3 regions of the Nocardia sp. NPDC058633 genome follow, and region 2 is predicted to be linked to each of the others. Evidence: riboswitches for the same ligand, from Rfam matches in the RefSeq annotation. Region 2 holds a riboswitch; each other region holds the start of a gene.
What was found. Region 2 has a riboswitch for S-adenosylmethionine ahead of ACFWUR_RS26865 (bifunctional o-acetylhomoserine/o-acetylserine sulfhydrylase). Riboswitches for the same ligand answer to the same signal wherever they lie in the genome.
Positions count from the first base shown of each region.

Region 1: linked by a shared signal. The riboswitch ahead of ACFWUR_RS20005 (aminotransferase class V-fold PLP-dependent enzyme) and the one ahead of ACFWUR_RS26865 (bifunctional o-acetylhomoserine/o-acetylserine sulfhydrylase) in region 2 are both predicted to bind S-adenosylmethionine.
Region 3: linked by a shared signal. The riboswitch ahead of ACFWUR_RS27665 (rhodanese-like domain-containing protein) and the one ahead of ACFWUR_RS26865 (bifunctional o-acetylhomoserine/o-acetylserine sulfhydrylase) in region 2 are both predicted to bind S-adenosylmethionine.

Region 1 covers NZ_JBHXRA010000014.1:137,544-143,943, forward strand. Annotated here, with positions in the region: gene ACFWUR_RS19990 (YbaK/EbsC family protein) at 1-319, shown strand, start outside; gene ACFWUR_RS19995 (flavin reductase family protein) at 495-962, shown strand; gene ACFWUR_RS20000 (Uma2 family endonuclease) at 1,016-1,651, shown strand; gene ACFWUR_RS20005 (aminotransferase class V-fold PLP-dependent enzyme) at 1,763-3,079, opposite strand; SAM riboswitch class IV at 3,121-3,235, opposite strand; gene ACFWUR_RS20010 (DUF6183 family protein) at 3,413-4,531, shown strand; gene ACFWUR_RS20015 (MarR family winged helix-turn-helix transcriptional regulator) at 4,754-5,188, shown strand; gene ACFWUR_RS20020 (Pls/PosA family non-ribosomal peptide synthetase) at 5,345-6,400, shown strand, end outside.
Region 2 covers NZ_JBHXRA010000024.1:39,730-46,129, reverse strand. Annotated here, with positions in the region: gene ACFWUR_RS26880 (hypothetical protein) at 1-249, opposite strand, end outside; gene ACFWUR_RS26875 (MFS transporter) at 291-1,439, opposite strand; gene ACFWUR_RS26870 (NADP-dependent isocitrate dehydrogenase) at 1,769-2,986, opposite strand; SAM riboswitch class IV at 3,427-3,537, shown strand; gene ACFWUR_RS26865 (bifunctional o-acetylhomoserine/o-acetylserine sulfhydrylase) at 3,619-4,935, shown strand; gene ACFWUR_RS26860 (homoserine O-acetyltransferase) at 4,932-6,077, shown strand; gene ACFWUR_RS26855 (TetR/AcrR family transcriptional regulator) at 6,082-6,400, opposite strand, start outside.
Region 3 covers NZ_JBHXRA010000027.1:9,977-16,376, forward strand. Annotated here, with positions in the region: gene ACFWUR_RS27640 (CaiB/BaiF CoA transferase family protein) at 1-111, opposite strand, end outside; gene ACFWUR_RS27645 (DUF456 domain-containing protein) at 248-730, shown strand; gene ACFWUR_RS27650 (amidohydrolase family protein) at 777-1,625, opposite strand; gene ACFWUR_RS27655 (FAD-dependent oxidoreductase) at 1,786-3,174, opposite strand; gene ACFWUR_RS27660 (hypothetical protein) at 3,365-3,823, shown strand; SAM riboswitch class IV at 3,869-3,987, shown strand; gene ACFWUR_RS27665 (rhodanese-like domain-containing protein) at 4,005-4,421, shown strand; gene ACFWUR_RS27670 (O-succinylhomoserine sulfhydrylase) at 4,432-5,640, shown strand; gene ACFWUR_RS27675 (STM3941 family protein) at 5,699-6,232, shown strand; gene ACFWUR_RS27680 (hypothetical protein) at 6,376-6,400, opposite strand, start outside.

The DNA of each region.
Region 1 (6,400 bases), on a different contig from region 2:
CCAGGTCTTCCTCCTCGACAACGACCCCGTCCTGCTCCTGGTGGCCGATCACCACCGCGTCGACCTCGCCCGCACCGGCAAACGCCTCGAAGGCACCCTCACCCCCGCCCCCACAGCCCTGGTCGAACGCATCACGGGCCAGCCCATCGACGGCACCGCCCCCCTGGGCCACCCCACCAACCTCCCCACCTGGGTCGACACCGCCCTGGCCGCGCACCCTGAGATCTGGGCAGCCGGGGGGCACCCGAACACGTTGTTCCGCACCAACTTTCGCGAACTCGTCCGCATCACCGCGGGACTGCCTCTCGAGATCGACTGAGTCCGGTTTCCCCTGCCGTTCGCGTGGAGTCGGATCACACGGACACCGCGGGCGTGAGGACACCCCGCGAGCGCGGGCGTAGGTTGGGGCGGTGGGCGATGTGCAACCTTCTGAGACCGGACTGGTGGTTCCCGACGATCTGAGTGGGATCACCGCCGAGCAGTATCGAGCTTCGATGCGCCACTACCCGGCGGGCGTCACGGTGGTGACGCTCGGGGCGCAGAGCGGACCCGTGGGTTTCACGGCGACCTCGTTCGCCTCGCTGTCGCTGGAACCGCCCCTGGTGTCGTTCAACATCGCGCACAAGTCGTCGAGCATCGACGCACTGCGAGCCGCGGACTCGGTGGTCATCCATTTCCTGGGCGAACACCAACAACACCTGGCCCACCGCTTCTCCCGCACAGCAGCCGACCGCTTCACCGACCGCTCCCTCTGGACCACCCTCGACACCGGCGAACCAGTGCTGCACGGCACCCCCATCTGGCTGCGCACCACGCTGCACAAACTCATCGACCTCGGCGACCACACCCTCGCCGTCGGCTTGGTCACCCGCGTCCACGACCAAACCGAGGAGTCTCCCTCAGCAGCACCGCTGCTGTACTACAACGGCAAATACCACCGCCCCACCGCACTCGACACCTGATCGGATCGTCGACGTCGACCGGTGGGTGGCCCGCTCCGGCTAGTGCTGGTCCGGTGAGCGAGGCATACGACTGGTCGTGGTTGCGCGCCGGTGTTCCGGGTATAGACCTGGACACGTATCTGGCGCTGCCGGACGACCTCGCTCGGGTGATCGAGGTCAAAGACGGCCTGCTGGTGCACTGCGACTCACCCTCGCCGAATCACATCGCCATCGCCGACGTGATCAAACAGTCCCTACGGGAAGCGATCCGCAAACGCGGCACCGGGCAACCCTGCCTGAAGGCCAGCGGCGAACTGGACATGCTGGTCTCCGAGGTCCCGTTCAACTTCCGTCGCCCCGACGCCATCGTGTACCGCTGCATCGAAGACCCCCGCGACAAGTGGAAGACCACACCGACAGCGGGCGACACTCTTCTGGTCGTCGAAGTGGTATCTCCGGCGACGGTTACCGCCGATTGTGTGGACAAACGAGCGGAATACGCCCGTCTGGGTATCGAGCAGTACTGGATCGTCCGCATGGAGAACAACGACGGCCGCGTGAAGTCCATCGAGATCCTCCGCCTCAATACCGCAGGCGCCTATGTCACCACCGAAACCCGTTTCCGCTCCCACAGCTCCACCGCGATCGCGATCTCCGACCCACTCGACGTCACCATCACCTGGGACGCCCTCGACGCGGACCTCGACTGACATCCGTCGGACAACAGCTCCCAGCAGGCTGTTTGATCCGATCACCGGATATCGGCCGCCGAGAACAGTTCTCAACGGCCGACACTCGACTCGATATCGCGAACTACCGATTCAGCCGATCAGGCACGGGGCCGCGCCGTCGGGGGACGAGGCGGTGAGCGGGCGGGTTTCGGGGGTGGGGTTCCAGTGGCCGTCGGTGGCGGCGTAGGTCCAGGCGGGGCCGTCGGCGACCAGGGTGGCGACGGCGTCGATCAGGCGGTCGACGTCGGTAGCGGTGGTGCCGAGGCCGATGCTGGCGCGGAGGGCCGCATCGATACCCAGGCTCGCCAGGAGCGGATGGGCGCAGAATCGGCCGTCGCGGACGCCGATGGCGTGTTCGGCCGAGAGGTACGCGGCGACTTGACCTGGGGCGTAGTCGGCGAGGGTGAAGGCGACGATGCCCACGCAGTCGGGGCTGTCGGACCAGATGTTGACCAGGTTCACGCCGGGGATCGCGGCCAGGCCGTCGCGGAGACGGTCGGCCAGGAAGCGTTCGTGGGCGATCAGTTCGGCTGGTTCGATGGCGGCGAGCGCGTCGCAGGCGGCGGCAATGGCGGCCGCACCCAACACATTCGGCGAACCGCCCTCGTGCCGCTGCGGCGCGCAAGCCCATTCGACTTCGGCCACACCGACATCGCGTACCGCGCCGCCGCCGGCGAGATACGGCTCGCCCGCGTCGAGCCAGTCCCGCCGACCCACGAGCACACCCGATCCGAACGGCGCGTAGAGCTTGTGCCCGGAGAACGCGAGGTAGTCGATCCCCGTCTCGCGCAGCGAGATCCGCCGATGCGGAGCCAGCTGCGCGGCGTCGACGAGGATGCGCGCGCCGCACAGGTGGGCGATGGTCGCGAGGCGTTGCAGCGGCAGCACTTCACCGGTGACGTTGGACGCCCCGGTCACCGCGAGCAGCGCGGCGGGCTTGCTGCACAGCTCGGCGACGACACGGTGAATCGTCTCCTCGACGGTGTCGGCGGCCCGCACGACCCGCCGACCGCGCTCGGTCCACGGCAGAAAGTTCGCGTGGTGCTCGATATCGAGCACCACGGTCTCCCCCGGCACGCACCCGGCCAGCAGGTTCAGCGAATCGGTGGTGTTGCGGGTGAAGACCACCACCTGGTCGTCGTCGGCATCGAGGAAGCGGGCGACCGCGCCACGCGAAGCCTCGTAGCACTCGGTCGAGATCCGCGAGGCGTACCCCGCACCCCGGTGCACGCTGGCGTAGAAGGGCAGCAACTGCGAAATCCGGTCGGTGACCTGCTTCAACGCGGGCGCACTCGCCGCGTAGTCGAAGTTGGCGTAGGAACTGGTGCCGCCCTGAACGAGCGGTACGCGCAGGTCGGCGCCGGAAACAGCGGCGACGGCGCAGGTGGGGTCGATTATAGCAGTCATGACGAAATCCCGTCGGCTCAGGGACCCGCTCCAGAAGAGGTGGTCCGCGCTTGCCGCGCCCGATTCGGACGTCGGCCAGGTCGTCACCCGGAGCACCCCACCGCGGAGGAGGGTTGCCGACCAGCAAGCCGGGGCTGAACGCTGGTACTCGTGACCTAAACCGAGAGTGGCAGACGATCGCCGAACCTGTCAACCACCCGTTCGCGAGTCGCCGCGAACCGGCGGCACTTCCCTGCCTGTCCGAACGCTCGCCGAGGGCTGGGCGCACGCATCCGCCGAGTAGCTGGACAACGGTGGTCCGCAGGCCTGCTCCGCGATACGTACGCTGGGCTCGTGCAGGCCGAAATCGACCACATCATCGGTGAGTTTCCCCAGTTGACCGACTTTCGCGGCATTCGGGATCGCATCGAAAGAAGCGTTGCCGCAGGCGATATCGAGTTCGTCGTCGCACTGGGCAGTACCGCGGCGGCGACATACGGCGCCCGGAACTGGATCGTCGACGACTGCTCGAGAACGCTGCTGCACGCATCGACTCCGGAGAAGGTGGCGGCGGCTCTTCGGATAGTGGCGGCGACGAAGCCCGAGAAGAAGCAGGCGGGTCCACTGGCGGCGAGGCTGGCCGGGTCGCTCGAACCCGAGGATGCGATCGCCGCGTTCGCTCAGGCGGGTGCGGTGGGGCCGATCGCGGACGAGCTGCGTGCCTGCCTGCTACACGAGTTCATCCTGCGCGGCATCACCGTGACCGAGCACGATGAGATCCTGCGGTGGGCGAGTTCAGCGCACTGGTCGGGTCATCCGCTGCGCGCGCTTCCACTGGAACGCACGCCTTACGAGAACAGCCTTGCCCTGCGCCAATTCAACAAGCACGGTTCCAGTGTCGGGCTGCCGTTCTCCGCCGACGACTCCCCCGCGCTGAGCAGACACACCCGGCTCGCGCTCCCCCGCGCCGAGGAAACGACCGAGCCCGCGGTTGCCGCCCAGCTCGAGCAGGCTGTCGCGAACTGGCAGCGAGAATCCAACGGGCGCATCGAGGCCCGCACCTTCGCGCTCCGCAGCATCCCCGACCCGACCACTACCGCGGCCCTGCTGGACACCTTGTCGCTGGAGTGCCTGCGCGCCCGACACCCGTCGGCCACCGAACTGGTGGTCACCCCGTCGACACCCGCACGGGTCTGGTCGATCCTGTTCGCCGCCGCGGCCAACGGCGGCGCCTACAACTCCGGCGCGGGCGCCGCCTTCGGCCGTCTCCACGCCTGGCGGTCACTCGGCGCACTGTGTGGTGCGACCGAGTTCGACGCCGTCGACCACATCGCCCGCCTCGCCGAGGACTGCCACTGGTACACCTTCGAGGCCGATACCGCCTGGTTCGAGCGCGTCGCGTGGGATATCGGCATCGCCGTCCTCACCCCCGAGCCGACCCTGTCCGTCCTCGCCGCCACCGACACCGACTGACAGGTCCACCACGGCCGACGAGCCCGGTCGGCCTCGGCCCGCGGCGGTACCGCCCAGGGATGCGCCGGTCCGCGATCCCCCGCGGCCCGCCATCCCGGTCGGAGATTCAGCGCGACAATTGCCCCGAGTTGCCTGCTTACACCCAGTTCTCAACCATCTGATCACCCCATGATGGACACACGAGATGATTGGGCCACTCCACCATTTGCTAGAGTTCCTCTCATGTCCACGAACACGAACTCCGTCCGCGGCCTGCCGCGCTACCCGGTGTACGCGCTCGGACGGCTCACCAAGGCGCTGCACGCCGAGATCGACCTCCCGTTGCGCGATCACTGGGTGCTCACCTTCATCTCCGAAAACGCCGACCTGACGCAGAAGAAGGTGGGCGACGCGCTCGGTATCGACCGCAGCGAAGTCGTCCGCCTGATCGATGCGCTGGAACGCGCCGACCTGGTCGAACGCACCCGCGACGGCACCGATCGGCGCAAATATCGGCTCCGGATCACCGAGGCCGGGCGCAAGCAGTGCAAGCGCACCGACAAGCTGATCGCCGAGGCCACCGCGCGCGTGCTCAGCCGCCTCGACGAAGACGAACAGCGGATGCTGCACCGGCTGGCGGTCACCGCCCTCGGCGAGCTGCCGGAATCGCCGTCGTGATCAGCGCCGACGGCGCGCCTGTGGCTGCCGTCCGGCCATACCGACTCCGAGTACCGTTGGCATCTGGTGACCATCCTGTTTGCCCTCCGGTAACCCGATCATGAAACAACAGACACCACCGATGGGGGTCAACCGATGAGAGGTGGACTGAGCACGATGCTCGAGCCACGCACTGAGGTACCGGCGGTCCTGCGCGACCCGCTGTTGCGCGCGGATCTCGCCGCGCCGCCGCGCACCCTGGTCGACATCCTGACCAGCACCGCCCTCGCCCACCCCGACGCGCCGGCCATCGACGACGGCACCGTGGTGCTCAGCTACATGGAGTTGATCACCACCATCGAGGCCAGGATGGCCGAGCTCACCGAAGCGGGCGTGCGACCTGGCGACCGGGTGGGCGTGCGGATGCCGTCGGGCTCCGCCGCGCTGTACGTGACGATCCTGGCCGTGCTCTACTGCGGCGCCGCCTATGTACCCGTCGACGCCGACGATCCCGAGGAGCGCGCCAAGCTCGTCTTCGGTGAGGCCAGGGTGAGCGCGATCGCCACCGGCGAGGGCATCGAGTCGGCCACCACCGCCGAAGGCGAGCACGACTGGAACACCCTGCCAACCTCCGCCGACGACGCGTGGATCATCTTCACCTCCGGCTCCACCGGCACCCCCAAAGGTGTCGCGGTGACCCATCGCAACGCCGCCGCGTTCGTCGACGCCGAGGCGCGGCTGTTCCTACGCGAGGCCCCGATCGGCCCCGGCGACCGCGTGCTGGCCGGGCTGTCGGTGGCCTTCGACGCCTCCTGTGAGGAAATGTGGCTGGCCTGGCGCCACGGCGCCTGCCTGGTCCCGGCCCCGCGCGACCTGGTGCGCACCGGCGCCGACCTCGGCCCGTGGCTGATGCGACGCGAGATCAGCATCGTCTCCACGGTGCCGACACTCGCCGCGACCTGGCCCGCCGAGGCACTGGAGTCGGTGCGGCTGTTGATCTTCGGTGGCGAAGCCGTGCCGCCGGAGCTGGCCGAGCGACTGGCCGGCGCCGACCGCGAAGTATGGAACACCTACGGCCCCACCGAGGCCACCGTCGTCGCCTGTGCCGCGCTGCTCACCGGCGAGATGCCCGTGCGGATCGGTCTGCCGCTCGACGGGTGGGATCTGGCCGTCGTCGACCCGCAGGGCAACCCGGTGGCCGAAGGCGAGACCGGCGAACTGGTGATCGGTGGC
Region 2 (6,400 bases):
CACATCCGCCTTCGACAACTGCACCTCCACGCACACACCGAGAACGGGAATGTCGCGATCGTCATGAGTGCTGAGTGCCAGGTCACCGCGAAACTCCTTGGGCCCGACGTCGGTGAAGTCGCACGGCTCAGCCCGCATCTGGGACAGGCCCGGGAGCGGGATACCGAACTCCTCAGCCAGCAACGACGGGGCCAGCAGGAGATCGGTGCGGAACAGGTCAAGCAAACCTTCGTGCAGGTGGCTCGGCATGCGGGGCACCGTATGTCGAGGCGACGAAGGGTACCAATCGGTTACGGCGTGTTGTGTGCCGAGCGGCGTTGCAGGAACACCGTCAGGGTGAACAGGACGACGCCGGCTACCGCGAGGACGGCGCCGACCATCGCCGGGGCGGTGTAACCGAGGCCCGCGGCGATGACCAGGCCGCCCAACCAGGCCCCTGCGGCGTTGGCCATGTTCAAGGCGGCGTGGTTGAGGGCGGCGGCGAGGGTCTGGGCGTCGGCGGCTACGTCCATGAGGCGGGTTTGGAGGCCGGGGGCCAAGGACGCACCGGAGGCTCCGACGAGGAAGGCGCCGATCGCGGCGGTGACGGGGTTGTGCGCGGCCAGGACGAAGCCGGCCAGGATCACCACCATCGCGATCATGGCGACGAAGATCGAGCGGTCCACGCCACGGTCGGCGAGGATGCCGCCGCCGATGTTGCCGACGATCATGCCGACGCCGAACAGGGCCAGCACGAGCGGCACCGCGCCGATGGGCATGCCCGCGACGTCGGTCATGGTGGTGGCGATGTAGGTGTAGACGGCGAACATGCCGCCGAAGCCGATCGCGCCGACGGCCAGGGTGAGCAGCACCTGCGGGCGACGCAACGCACCGAGCTCGGTCAGTGGGTTGGTGATCTTCATGCTGGTCAGGGCGGGGACGTAGCGCCAGAGGGCGGCCACCGTCGCCATCCCGATCACGGCGACGACCACATAGGCGTCACGCCAGCCGAAGTGCTGACCGAGCCAGGTCGCGCCCGGCACACCGACCACATTCGCCACGCTGAGCCCGAGCATCACCGCCGCCACCGCCTTGGCCCGCTGCCCGACGGGGGCGAGCGTGGCGGCGGCCAGCGAGGCGACACCGAAGTACGCGCCGTGCGGGAGCCCGGACACGAAGCGGGCGAGCACGAGCGTGCCGAAGGTCGGCGCGAGCACGGTCCCGATATTGCCGACGGTGAACGCGACCATCAACACGATCAACAATTTCTTGCGCGCCACCCGCGCGCACAGCGCGGCGATCAGCGGCGCACCGACAACGACCCCGAGCGCGTACGCCGAGACCGCGTGCCCGGCCGAGGGCTCGGAGATATCGAAGGCCCGCGCGATATCGGGCAGCAACCCCATGGTCACGAACTCGGTGGTCCCGATCCCGAATCCACCCAGCGCCAACGCGAGCATCGCCGGGACATGCCAGCTGGTGCGTGGCTCGTCGAGGCGATCGGGAACGGCGATGGAGGAAGTCACGCTTCCATGCAACGGGGGTAGGTGCCCATTCGCTACCCGAGGAGACCGTGAGCTACCACACCCCGAACAAGAACGACCCGGCAAGCCACCCACTGATCTCGCGAGAACATGGGTAACTCACCGGGTCGAGCAAACCGAAACACCACCTGTCCGCAGGCCGCCGACGCAGATCTCACGTCACTCGAGCCTGGCCTGGAACACGGAGAGGCGGACAAGCGCACCTTCACAGCCGGGCGGGTTCGCGGTCGCGAACCGGGGCTATCTCACTTCAGAGCGCGAGCCAGGTTCACGTCGAGCGCGCCGAGGAATTCCTCGGTGCTCAGGTAGCCCTGGTCCCCGCCGACGAGCGCGGCGAGGTCCTTGGTCATCTGACCGCCCTCGACGGTCTTGATGACCACGTCCTCGAGCGCCTGCGCGAAGCCGATCACCTCGGGGGTGTTGTCCAGCTTGCCGCGGTGTTCGAGGCCGCGGGTCCAGGCGAAGATCGACGCGATCGGGTTGGTCGAGGTCGGCTTGCCCTGCTGGTGCTGGCGGTAGTGCCGGGTGACCGTGCCGTGGGCGGCTTCGGCCTCGCAGGTCTTGCCGTCCGGGGTGAGCAGCACCGAGGTCATCAGGCCGAGCGAGCCGAAGCCCTGGGCCACGGTGTCGGACTGCACGTCGCCGTCGTAGTTCTTGCAGGCCCAGACGTAGCCGCCCTCCCATTTCATGGAGGAGGCGACCATGTCGTCGATGAGGCGGTGCTCGTAGGTGAGACCCGCGGCGTCGAACTCGGCCTTGAACTCGTCGTCGAAGACTTCCTGGAAGACGTCTTTGAACATGCCGTCGTAGGCCTTGAGAATGGTGTTCTTCGTGGAGAGGTACACCGGGTAGTTCTGCTGCAGGCCGTAGTTGAACGACGCGCGCGCGAAGTCCTCGATGGACTTGCGGAAGTTGTACATACCCATGACGACGCCGCCGTCTTCGGGCATCTTCACGACCTCGTGGACGATCGGCTCGCTGCCGTCTTCCGGGGTGAAAGTCAGCGTGACGGTGCCCGCCTCGTAGACCTTGAAGTCGGTGGCGCGGTACTGGTCGCCGAAGGCGTGACGGCCGATGATGATCGGCTTGGTCCAGCCGGGCACCAGACGGGGCACATTGGAGATGATGATCGGCGCGCGGAAGATGGTGCCACCCAGAATGTTTCGGATGGTGCCGTTGGGCGAGCGCCACATCTTCTTGAGGCCGAACTCTTTCACCCGCGCTTCGTCGGGGGTGATGGTGGCGCATTTCACGCCGACGCCGTACTTCTTGATGGCATTGGCCGCGTCGACGGTGACCTGGTCGTCTGTCTTGTCGCGGTACTCGATGCCGAGGTCGTAGTACTCGAGATTCACGTCGAGATAGGGATGGATCAGCTTGTCCTTGATGAACTGCCAGATGATCCGGGTCATCTCGTCGCCGTCGAGTTCTACGACGGTGCCTTCAACCTTGATCTTGGACATGGATCTTCGTGTCCTCCTCGGTGGGTGCCCTTATTGCACGGCTAGGCGAACACGCTTGTGAGCGGACCCCAGCAGTTCCAACAGACAACGTATATGCCCCGCGTTGTCTGCGGGACGTGTGGTGCAAACAAGACGAGCGTACTGCTGTCCCGTACCTCACCGCGATGGGAGGGCCCGCTGTGCGGGACTCCTCGAAGCTACTCCGCCCCGGCGGCCACGTCGGCACCGATCGGGCCTTGACCGGCTACTGAGTAGTAACACAACTGAGTCCGCGCCCCGGGAGCGGCGGTGCGAGTCCGGTCGGCCGGGTCGGACCGTGCTCCGATCCGCTGTACACGACGACACGCCGAGGCCTGCCACACCGTCGAACGAGTGATCTGGGCGATGAAATGCGGGGGAAGTTTCCGCGCGCGGGCGATGTCCGGTTAACATGACGGCAAGGTCATGAGTACCAGCGCCAAGCCCCGGCTCGCTGGTCGGCAACCCTCCAGCTGCGGTGGGGTGCTCCGGGTGATGACCGGGCTCTCGAAAGTCGAGAGCAAGCGCGCACTGCAGGAGGCCCCCATGTGTTGTTGCCAGTCGATCCGACCCAGTTGACGAGATCCCCCGACTGACACCCACTGGAGTACGACATGACCGACTCTTCCCTGCCCGAGAACTGGTCCTTCGAGACCAAGCAGGTCCACGCCGGCCAGTCCCCCGACGCGAGCACCAACGCGCGGGCACTGCCGATCTACCAGACCACCTCCTACACCTTCCGCGATACCGACCACGCCGCGGCGCTGTTCGGTCTCGCCGAACCGGGCAACATCTACACCCGGATCATGAACCCCACCCAGGACGCGGTGGAGCAGCGAGTGGCCGCGCTCGAAGGCGGCGTCGCGGCGCTGCTGGTGGCCTCGGGCCAGGCCGCGGAGACCTACGCGATCCTGAACCTGGCGAGCGCGGGCGATCACATCGTGTCCAGCCCGCACCTCTACGGCGGCACGTACAACCTGTTCCACTACTCGCTGCCCAAGCTGGGGATCACGGTCTCGTTCGTCGAGGATCCCGATGATCTGGCGCAGTGGGAGGCGGCGATCCAGCCCAACACCAAGGCGTTCTACGGCGAGACCATCGCCAACCCCAGCAGCGCGGTGTTCGACATTCCCGGCATCGCCGGTGTCGCGCACGCGAACGGCATTCCGCTGATCGTGGACAACACCGTCGCCACCCCCTACCTGATCCAGCCGCTGGCGCACGGCGCCGACATCGTCGTGCATTCGGCGACGAAGTACCTGGGTGGGCACGGCGCGGCCGTGGCGGGTGTGATCGTCGACGGTGGCACCTTCGATTGGACCGTGCGCGACGCCGACGGCAACGCGCGCTTCCCCGGTTTCACCGAGGCCGATCCCAGCTACCACGGTGCGGTGTTCGCCGATCTGGGTGCGCCCGCGTTCGCGCTCAAGGCGCGCGTGCAGTTGCTGCGCGATCTCGGTGCGGCGGTCTCACCGTTCAACGCCTTCCTCATCGCCCAAGGCATCGAGACGCTGAGCCTGCGCGTGGAACGCCACGTCAGCAACGCCGAGAAGGTCGCGAAGTTCGTCGCCGAGCAGCCGGGTGTCGACGCGGTGTTCTACGCCGGCCTCGAGTCCTCACCCTGGTACGCGCGGGCCAAGGAGCTGGCACCCAAGGGCGCGGGCGCGATCGTCGCGTTCGAGCTGGCAGGCGGTGTCGACGCGGGCAAGAAGTTCGTGGACGCGCTCAGCCTGCACAGCCATGTAGCTAACATCGGTGATGTGCGTTCTCTCGTGATTCACCCGGCGTCGACCACGCACTCGCAGTTGACGCCCGGCGAGCAGCTGGCGGCCGGCGTGACTCCCGGCCTGGTCAGGCTCGCGGTGGGCATCGAGGGAATCGACGACATTCTGGCCGATCTGCGGGCCGGGTTCGCGGCGGCGACGACGTGACTGTGAGCACCGAATCGCCGATCGCCCGACCCGGAACCGGGGTGGCCCTGCTGCCGCCGCCGGACGGGCGAGTCGGTCTGGTCGCCATCGGGGACGTGACGCTGGAGAACGGCGCCGTGGTCGGTGATGTGCGGCTGGCGGTGCAACGCTGGGGCGAGCTCTCGCCCGCGCTGGACAATGTGGTGCTCGTCGAACACGCGCTCACCGGCGACTCCCATGTCGTCGGTGGGCCCGACGGGGCGCCCGGCTGGTGGGAGGGCATGGTCGGGCCCGGCGCGCCGATCGACACCGACGAGTGGTGTGTGATCGCGACCAACGTGCTGGGCGGTTGCAAGGGCAGCACCGGCCCGTCCTCGCTCGCCTCCGACGGAAAGCCTTGGGGCGCACGGTTTCCCGAGCTGACCATCCGCGATCAGGTGACCGCCGAGGCGCGCTTGTTCGAGGTGCTCGGGATCGAGCGGCTCGGCGCGGTCGTCGGCGGCTCGATGGGTGGCATGCGGGTGCTCGAGTGGATCATCGGCCTGCCCGAGCGGGTCTCGGCGGCGCTCGTGCTGGCCGTCGGCGCCCGCGCCACCGCCGATCAGATCGGCACCCAGACCACACAGATGGCCGTCATCGCCGCCGATCCCGACTGGCAGGGCGGCAACTATCACGGCACCGGCCGCGCGCCGATGACCGGCATGGGGCTGGCCCGGCGCATCGCGCACCTGACCTACCGCACCGAGAGCGAACTCGACCACCGCTTCACCAACACGGCCCAGGGCGACGAGGACCCGTGGACCGGCGGGCGCTACGCGGTGCAGAGCTACCTCGAGCACCAGGCCGACAAGCTGTGTCAGCGCTTCGACCCGGCCACCTATGTGCTGCTCAGCGAGGCCATGAACCGCCACGATGTGGGTCGCGGGCGCGGCGGCATCGCGGCCGCGCTGGCTTCGACGTCGGTGCCGTGCGTGGTCGGCGGGGTCGACTCCGATCGGCTGTATCCCCTGCACACCCAGGCCGAACTGGCCGAAGGCCTGCCGGGCTGCGCGGGGCTCGAGATCGTGCATTCCCGCGACGGGCACGACGGGTTCCTCACCGAGGCGGCCGCTGTGTCGAAGTTGCTCACCGAGACGATGCGCCTGGCGCGGGAGAACCGCTGAGGCGTCACGGCCCGGTCAGCAGGGTGACGATCGAGCGAACGTAGGCCTGAAGCCGTTCCCGCGGATACTCTCCCGGCTCGCTCACGGCCAGTCGGCCGAGCATCTCGGCGACGGTGAGGGTGGAGTTCGCGAGCAGTGGGGCATCCATGTCCGACCAGCGTGGCGACAGCGAAATGCCCATGCGGACCAGCGATTCCGCACGCTCGAGGATGTCGGTGCGCGAAGCCCGTAGGGCCGCACGGTATTCGTCGGGGGCACTGGCGGGCGTGGCCAGGATCAGTCGCCAGCGGGTCGGATTCTCCAGTGCCACACCGACGAACGCT
Region 3 (6,400 bases), on a different contig from region 2:
ACCGAGGTCGGCCAGTAGTAGCGCGGCGTGCGGGCCCGGCCCGATGCCGGCCAACTCGATGACCTTGATGCCCGCGAGGGGCCCCTGCTTGGCGGTGGACTCCGTGCTCACGCGGCGGACCTCAGTTCGTATCAAAGAATCGGTACGGTATTGACACTCTGACAATAGCGCTGGGGTGGCGGCTCGGGTAGAGCATGGGCGAGAATTCGCACGAGCGCGACTCGGCGCGGCAACGGGAGGACCGGTAGTGAGCGTGTGGGGTGAGGTCGTTGTCGGCCTCGTCGTTCTGGTCGGCATCGTCGGCGTGATCGTTCCGATTCTGCCGGGGGTGATCCTCATCTTCGCGGCGATCGCGGTGTGGGCGTTCATGACCGGCGGCACGACGGCCTGGACAGTGCTGGCCATCGCGACCGTCGCACTGGTGCTGTCCGGCGTCGTGAAGTACACCTGGCCGGGCAGGCGGATGCGCGAAGCCGGGGTGTCCAACCGTGCCCTGCTGGCCGGTGCGGTGCTCGGCATCATCGGCTTCTTCGTGATCCCGATCGTCGGCCTGTTCATCGGCTTCGTCATCGGCGTGTACCTGGCCGAGCTGTACCGCCTGAAGACCAACGACCTGGCCTGGCCCGCGACGCTGCACGCGCTCAAGGGCGTCGGCTTGTCGATGCTGGTCGAGCTGTTCGGCGCGCTGATCGCCGCCGGAGTGTGGTTCACCGGCGCGATTTTGAGCTGAGTAGAGGCGCAGGCGGACACGCCGGGTCGAGCCAGCTGGGAACCGACTACTCGACGACCGGCAACGGGCGGGTGTGCTCGCCCGCGCCGGGCAGTTGGTTGCGCGGGATCGGGATGGTCGGATTCTCCGCGCGGGGCGGCACCGGTTCCGTGCGGCGCACCGCGGGCAGCCGGTAGAACTCGCGGGCGTTGTCCTCGAGCACCGCGTGCACGTCCGCCCCGACCACCTGGGAGATCAGGTCCACATCGTGGTCCTCGAACGGTCTACCGGCGCGCGTGCCGGGTAGATCGCTGCCGAACATCAGCGCACCCGGGTTGACCGTGTGGATGCGCCGCAGCGTTTCGGCCACGTCCATCTCGACCCGGCCGAACCCGGTCGCCTTCACCCGCGCGCCGCGGTCCACGAGATCGAGCAGATAGGGCAGACCCTCCTCGGACATGCCGAGATGGTCGATGGAGAGCGCGGGCAGCTTCGAGATCACCGGTTGCAGCGAGGCCAGCATCTGACCGTCGATGTAGAGCTCGACGTGCCAGCCCGCCAGTTCGTGCGCGCGTAGTGCCTGCAACGTCATCTCGGTGATGTCGGCGGCGGCACGCTTGAGGTTGAACCGCAGGGCTCGCACGCCTGCCTTGTCCAGCTCGAGGATCTCGTCGTCGGTGGCGTCGAGATCGAGTCGGGTCACACCGACCCAGTCGGGACCGAGTGCGGACAGTGCTGCCTTCAGATATGTCTGATCCACGCCTTGGAAAGACGCGCTGACGACAGCACCGCCGCGAACGTCGAAGTGCCCCATGCGCTTTCGATAGTCATCGATCACGTAGGGCTCGGGGAGATATCCTTCGTTCTCGATCAGCGGGAACCGCGGATCGATGATGTGGACGTGGGCATCGAACACTTGTACAGAATGCCCTATCTTCGGCGCGCTGGCGCGCTCGCGTTCGCGGCCCCACCGGGACGGCCGCGGTCCGCCGCTTCGCGGCGGACCCTCCTCGAGGTCGGGTCGTGCGGGGCTGGGAGTGCGGTCATGGCGGACCTATGGTGTGGTCGGCGGCAGCTCAGGCCTTGTTCGGTTCGGACGCGCGCAGCATGTCCTCGCGCTCGACGACCTTCACGCGCTCACGGCCTTCGGGCTCGCCGAGTGCGCGCTCGTGGGCGTCGAGGCGGTACCAGCCGGCCCAGGTCGTGAACGGGATGCCCTTGCCCTCGAGGAATTCGGTGACGGCGTCGAGCTCGGGCTTGGGGGCCGGTGCGAAGGACTTGGCGTCGTCGAGCAGGCAGGCGATGGTCTCGTTGGCGTCGCCCTTGGTGTGGCCGATGAGGCCGACCGGGCCGCGCTTGATCCAGCCGGTCACGTAGGTGGCGGGCATGAACCGGGCGTTGCCCTCGGCGGTGTCGTCGGAGATCACGCGACCGGCCTCGTTGGGCACCGTGCCCGCCTGATCGTCGAACGGCAGCTGGGTCACGTTCTGCGACAGGTAGCCCACGGCGCGGTACACGGCCTGGATGTCCCAGTCGGTGAAGTTGCCGGTGCCCTTGACGTTGCCGGTGCCGTCGAGCTGGGTGCGCTCGGTCTTCAGGCCGACGACCTTGCCGTCTTCGCCGAGGATTTCCGAGGGGGACTCGAAGAAGTGCAGGAACAGCTTGTGCGGGCGGTCGCCGTGATCGCGGATGGCCCACTGCTCCAAGGTGTTGGCGACCATGTCGACCTGCTTGGAGTTGCGGCGCGCGGCTTCGGAGCCCTCGTCGTAGTCGATGTCCTCGGGATTGACGATGACCTCGATCGTCGGCGAGTGATCCAGTTCGCGCAGCTCGAGGGGCGTGAACTTGGCCTGCGCGGGTCCGCGACGACCGAAGACGTGAACCTCGAGGGCCTTGTTGCCCTTGAGTCCTTCGTAGACGTTCGGCGGGATCTCGGTCGCCAGCAGCTCGTCACCGGTCTTGGCCAGCACGCGCGCGACGTCGAGGGCGACGTTGCCGACACCAAGGACCGCGACCTTCTCGGCCTCGAGCGGCCAGGAGCGCGGCACGTCGGGGTGGCCGTCGTACCAGGACACGAAGTCGGCGGCACCGTAGGAGCCGTCGAGGTCGATGCCGGGGATGGCCAGCGCGCGGTCGGCGTTGGCGCCGGTGGAGAAGATGACCGCGTCGTAGAACTGGCGCAGGTCGTCGAGGGTGATGTCGGTGCCGTAGTCGATGTTGCCGAGCAGGCGCACCTGGTCCTTGTCGAGGACCTTGTGCAGGGCGGTGATGATGCCCTTGATGCGCGGATGGTCGGGGGCGACGCCGTAGCGGATCAGGCCGAAGGGTGCCGGCATGCGCTCGTAGAGGTCGATGCTCACGTCGGCATCGGACTTCATCAGGGCGTCGGCGGCGTAGATACCGGCCGGTCCCGCGCCCACGATCGCAATGCGAAGCGGGCGAGTAGCTGCACTCTGTTCGGTCATGTCTACGCGCACCCTTTGGTCGAGAACTGATTTGACGGCGTCGACTTAGCTTAGGCTAAGTCGATTATCCGACTTACTGGCAGCTGCCATCGACGTCGGCAGCAGCCGCAATCAACGCGATTCTAGCTGCGGCATCGCGGCCACCCGGCGCGCGGTGTAGCTGCCCGCGCGGGTCTGTCAGGATTACAGCATGAACGAGGAGCAAACAGGCTCGGATGACCAGCCCGTCGTGGTGGATCAGACCGACAAGCGTTCCATCGTCCCGTTCGTCGCGGCAGCGGTGGTGGCGATCATCGTGCTCATCGGCATCGTGCTGGGCGGACTGCTCTCACCCGCTGAGAAAAATGTCACAGAGGCCGACCGGCTAGCGGCCGCCGTCACCAACTATATCGACGCCCGCTCGCGCAGCGACCTGCGTCCGCCGACCGGGGTGGCCTGCCCCGGCTTCGACGAGGAGACCTCCGGCCTCGGCGAACAGCTCGGTGGCCCGAAATCCACTGTCACGATCGACGGCAAGGGTTTCGAGAACGCGACCGTCAACGGCGATCGCGCCAAAATCGACGCGACCGTGGTGGTCGACGGCAACCGCTCGACGTTCAACTGGAAACTGACCCGCGTCGACAGCGCGTGGCTGGTGTGCACCTTCTGAATCGTTTGACACGATGACCGGTGCCGAGGCAATCTCAGATCGCAAGGTCATGAGTGCCAGCGTCAAGCCCCGGCTCGCTGGTCGGCAACCCTCCTCCGCGGCGGGGTGCTCCGGGTGACGACCTGGCCGTGTGTTCCGGAGTTCCGGCACGGCAAGAGCGGATTCACGCAGGAGGATCGACATGACTTACGCCGGCGACATCACCCCTGAGAAGGCGTGGGAGCTGCTCACCGAGCATCCCGGTGCGGTACTGGTCGACGTGCGCACCGAAGGCGAGTGGGCACACATCGGCATCCCCGACACCAGCTCCATCGAACGCCCGGCCCACTTCATCGAATGGGTCGACGGCACCGGCACGCGCAACCCGGAGTTCGGCGCGCAGCTCGAGCAGGCCCTCGCCGACCGCCCCGACGACGCGCCGGTGGTGTTCCTGTGTCGCTCGGGTCAGCGCTCCGCGCACGCGGCGAACCTGGCGACGGCGGCGGGCGTGGCACCGTCCTACAACGTGCTCGACGGTTTCGAAGGCGGACCCGACGCGTTCGGTCAGCGTGGCAGCACCGGTTGGCGCGCGGTCGGCCTTCCGTGGCGTCAGGCATAAGGAGAAGAGCATGATCACCGGTGGTTCGTTCGACAAGCCACTGCCCGAAGGCGTGGGCCCGGGCACGCTCGGTGTGCGTGGCGGCCTGCGCCGTTCCGGCTTCGACGAGACGTCCGAGGCGCTGTACCTGACCTCGGGTTTCGTCTACGAGAGCGCCGAAGCCGCCGAGGCCGCGTTCACCGGCGACGTCGAGCACTACGTCTACTCGCGCTTCGGCAACCCGACTGTGGCGATGTTCGAGGAGCGCATCCGCGTGCTCGACGGTGCCGAAGCGGCCTTCGCGACCGCGTCCGGCATGTCGGCGGTGTTCACCGCGCTCGGCGCGCTGCTGAAGGCGGGCGACCGGCTCGTGGCCGCCCGCAGCCTGTTCGGCTCCTGTTTCGTGGTCTGCAACGAGATCCTCCCGCGCTGGGGCATCGAAACCGTCTTCGTCGACGGTGACGACCTCGAACAGTGGGAGCAGGCCCTCTCGGTCCCCACCCAGGCGGTCTTCTTCGAGACCCCTGCCAACCCGATGCAGACCCTCGTCGATGTCCGCAAGGTCACCGAACTCGCCCACGCCGCGGGCGCGAAGGTGGTGCTGGACAACGTCTTCGCCACCCCCCTGCTCCAGCGCGGCTTCGAACTCGGCGCCGACGTGGTCGTCTACTCCGGCACCAAGCACATCGACGGCCAGGGCCGCGTCCTCGGCGGCGCCATCCTCGGCGCCAAGGACTACATCGATGGCCCCGTCAAAACGCTGATGCGCCACACCGGCCCCGCGCTGAGCCCCTTCAACGCATGGACCTTGCTCAAGGGCCTGGAAACCATGCCGCTGCGCGTGCGCCACTCCACCGAATCGGCCCTGCGGGTGGCCGAGTTCCTGGAGACCAACACCTCGGTCGACTGGGTGAAATACCCCTTCCTGCAATCACATCCACAACACGCGCTCGCCAAGGAGCAGATGACCGGCGGCGGCACCGTCGTCACTTTCGCTCTCGCCGGCGACGACGGCAAGAAGCGAGCCTTCGAGGTCCTCAACCGCCTGCGCATCATCGACATCTCCAACAACCTCGGCGACGCCAAAACCATGATCACCCACCCTGCCACCACCACCCACCGAGCCATGGGCCCGGAAGGGCGCGCGTCGATCGGCTTGTCCGACGGGGTCGTTCGCATCTCGGTGGGCCTGGAAGACCTCGAAGATCTCCTCGGGGATCTCGACCACGCCCTCAGCTAGTCTCGAATATCCGCGCGATGACCAAAGCTGTTCGCTTCCAACGATTTACACTGCGACCATGACTTCTGGGGGAGTCGCACAACCTGCGACGTCCTACTATCCGACGCTCCTGCGCTCGGTGTCGATGATCGCGCTGTCGGCGGTGTTCGTCGCGCTGGGCGTCTGGATCGTGTTCTCCGATGACGCGCCGCTGTTGGCGCTGATCTCGGGTGTGCTGTGCATCCCGCTCGGACTCGGCGCCGGACTCTTCTTCGTCGGCCGACTGGTCCGGCGCAGGCCGGAATTGGTCTTGACCGAGGATGGACTCGACCATCGCCAGTCCGGTCGCTTCGCGTGGGACGAGGTGTCGCACGCGCGAATATTCGTCCAGCGCACCTCGGCATTTTCCACAATGCGTTACGTCCAACTCGGTCTGCACGACCCGGAGGCGTACTTCGCGCGAAGTACGCGCCGGATTCGCTTGCTGGCCAAGCTCAATCAGAAGCTCGGCTACGGCACAGTGAACCTGCCGGAATCCATGCTGGGCGCGTCCGCCGAACAGGTACTGACCGCGATGTGTCACTACCGACCGACCTTGCGCATCCTCCCGTAACCAGCACCACACCAGATCGATGACGGGCACAGGGCCGAACGCGGACGCTCGCGTGCGACCCTGCTGCGAAAACCCTTGTCGCCCTTCCTCGGTGCGGTGCTCTCAGCCGAGCGCGCGCAGGCGGGGCCAGGTATCGGCTGGATTCACTGCCTGGCGGCGTCCAGAATC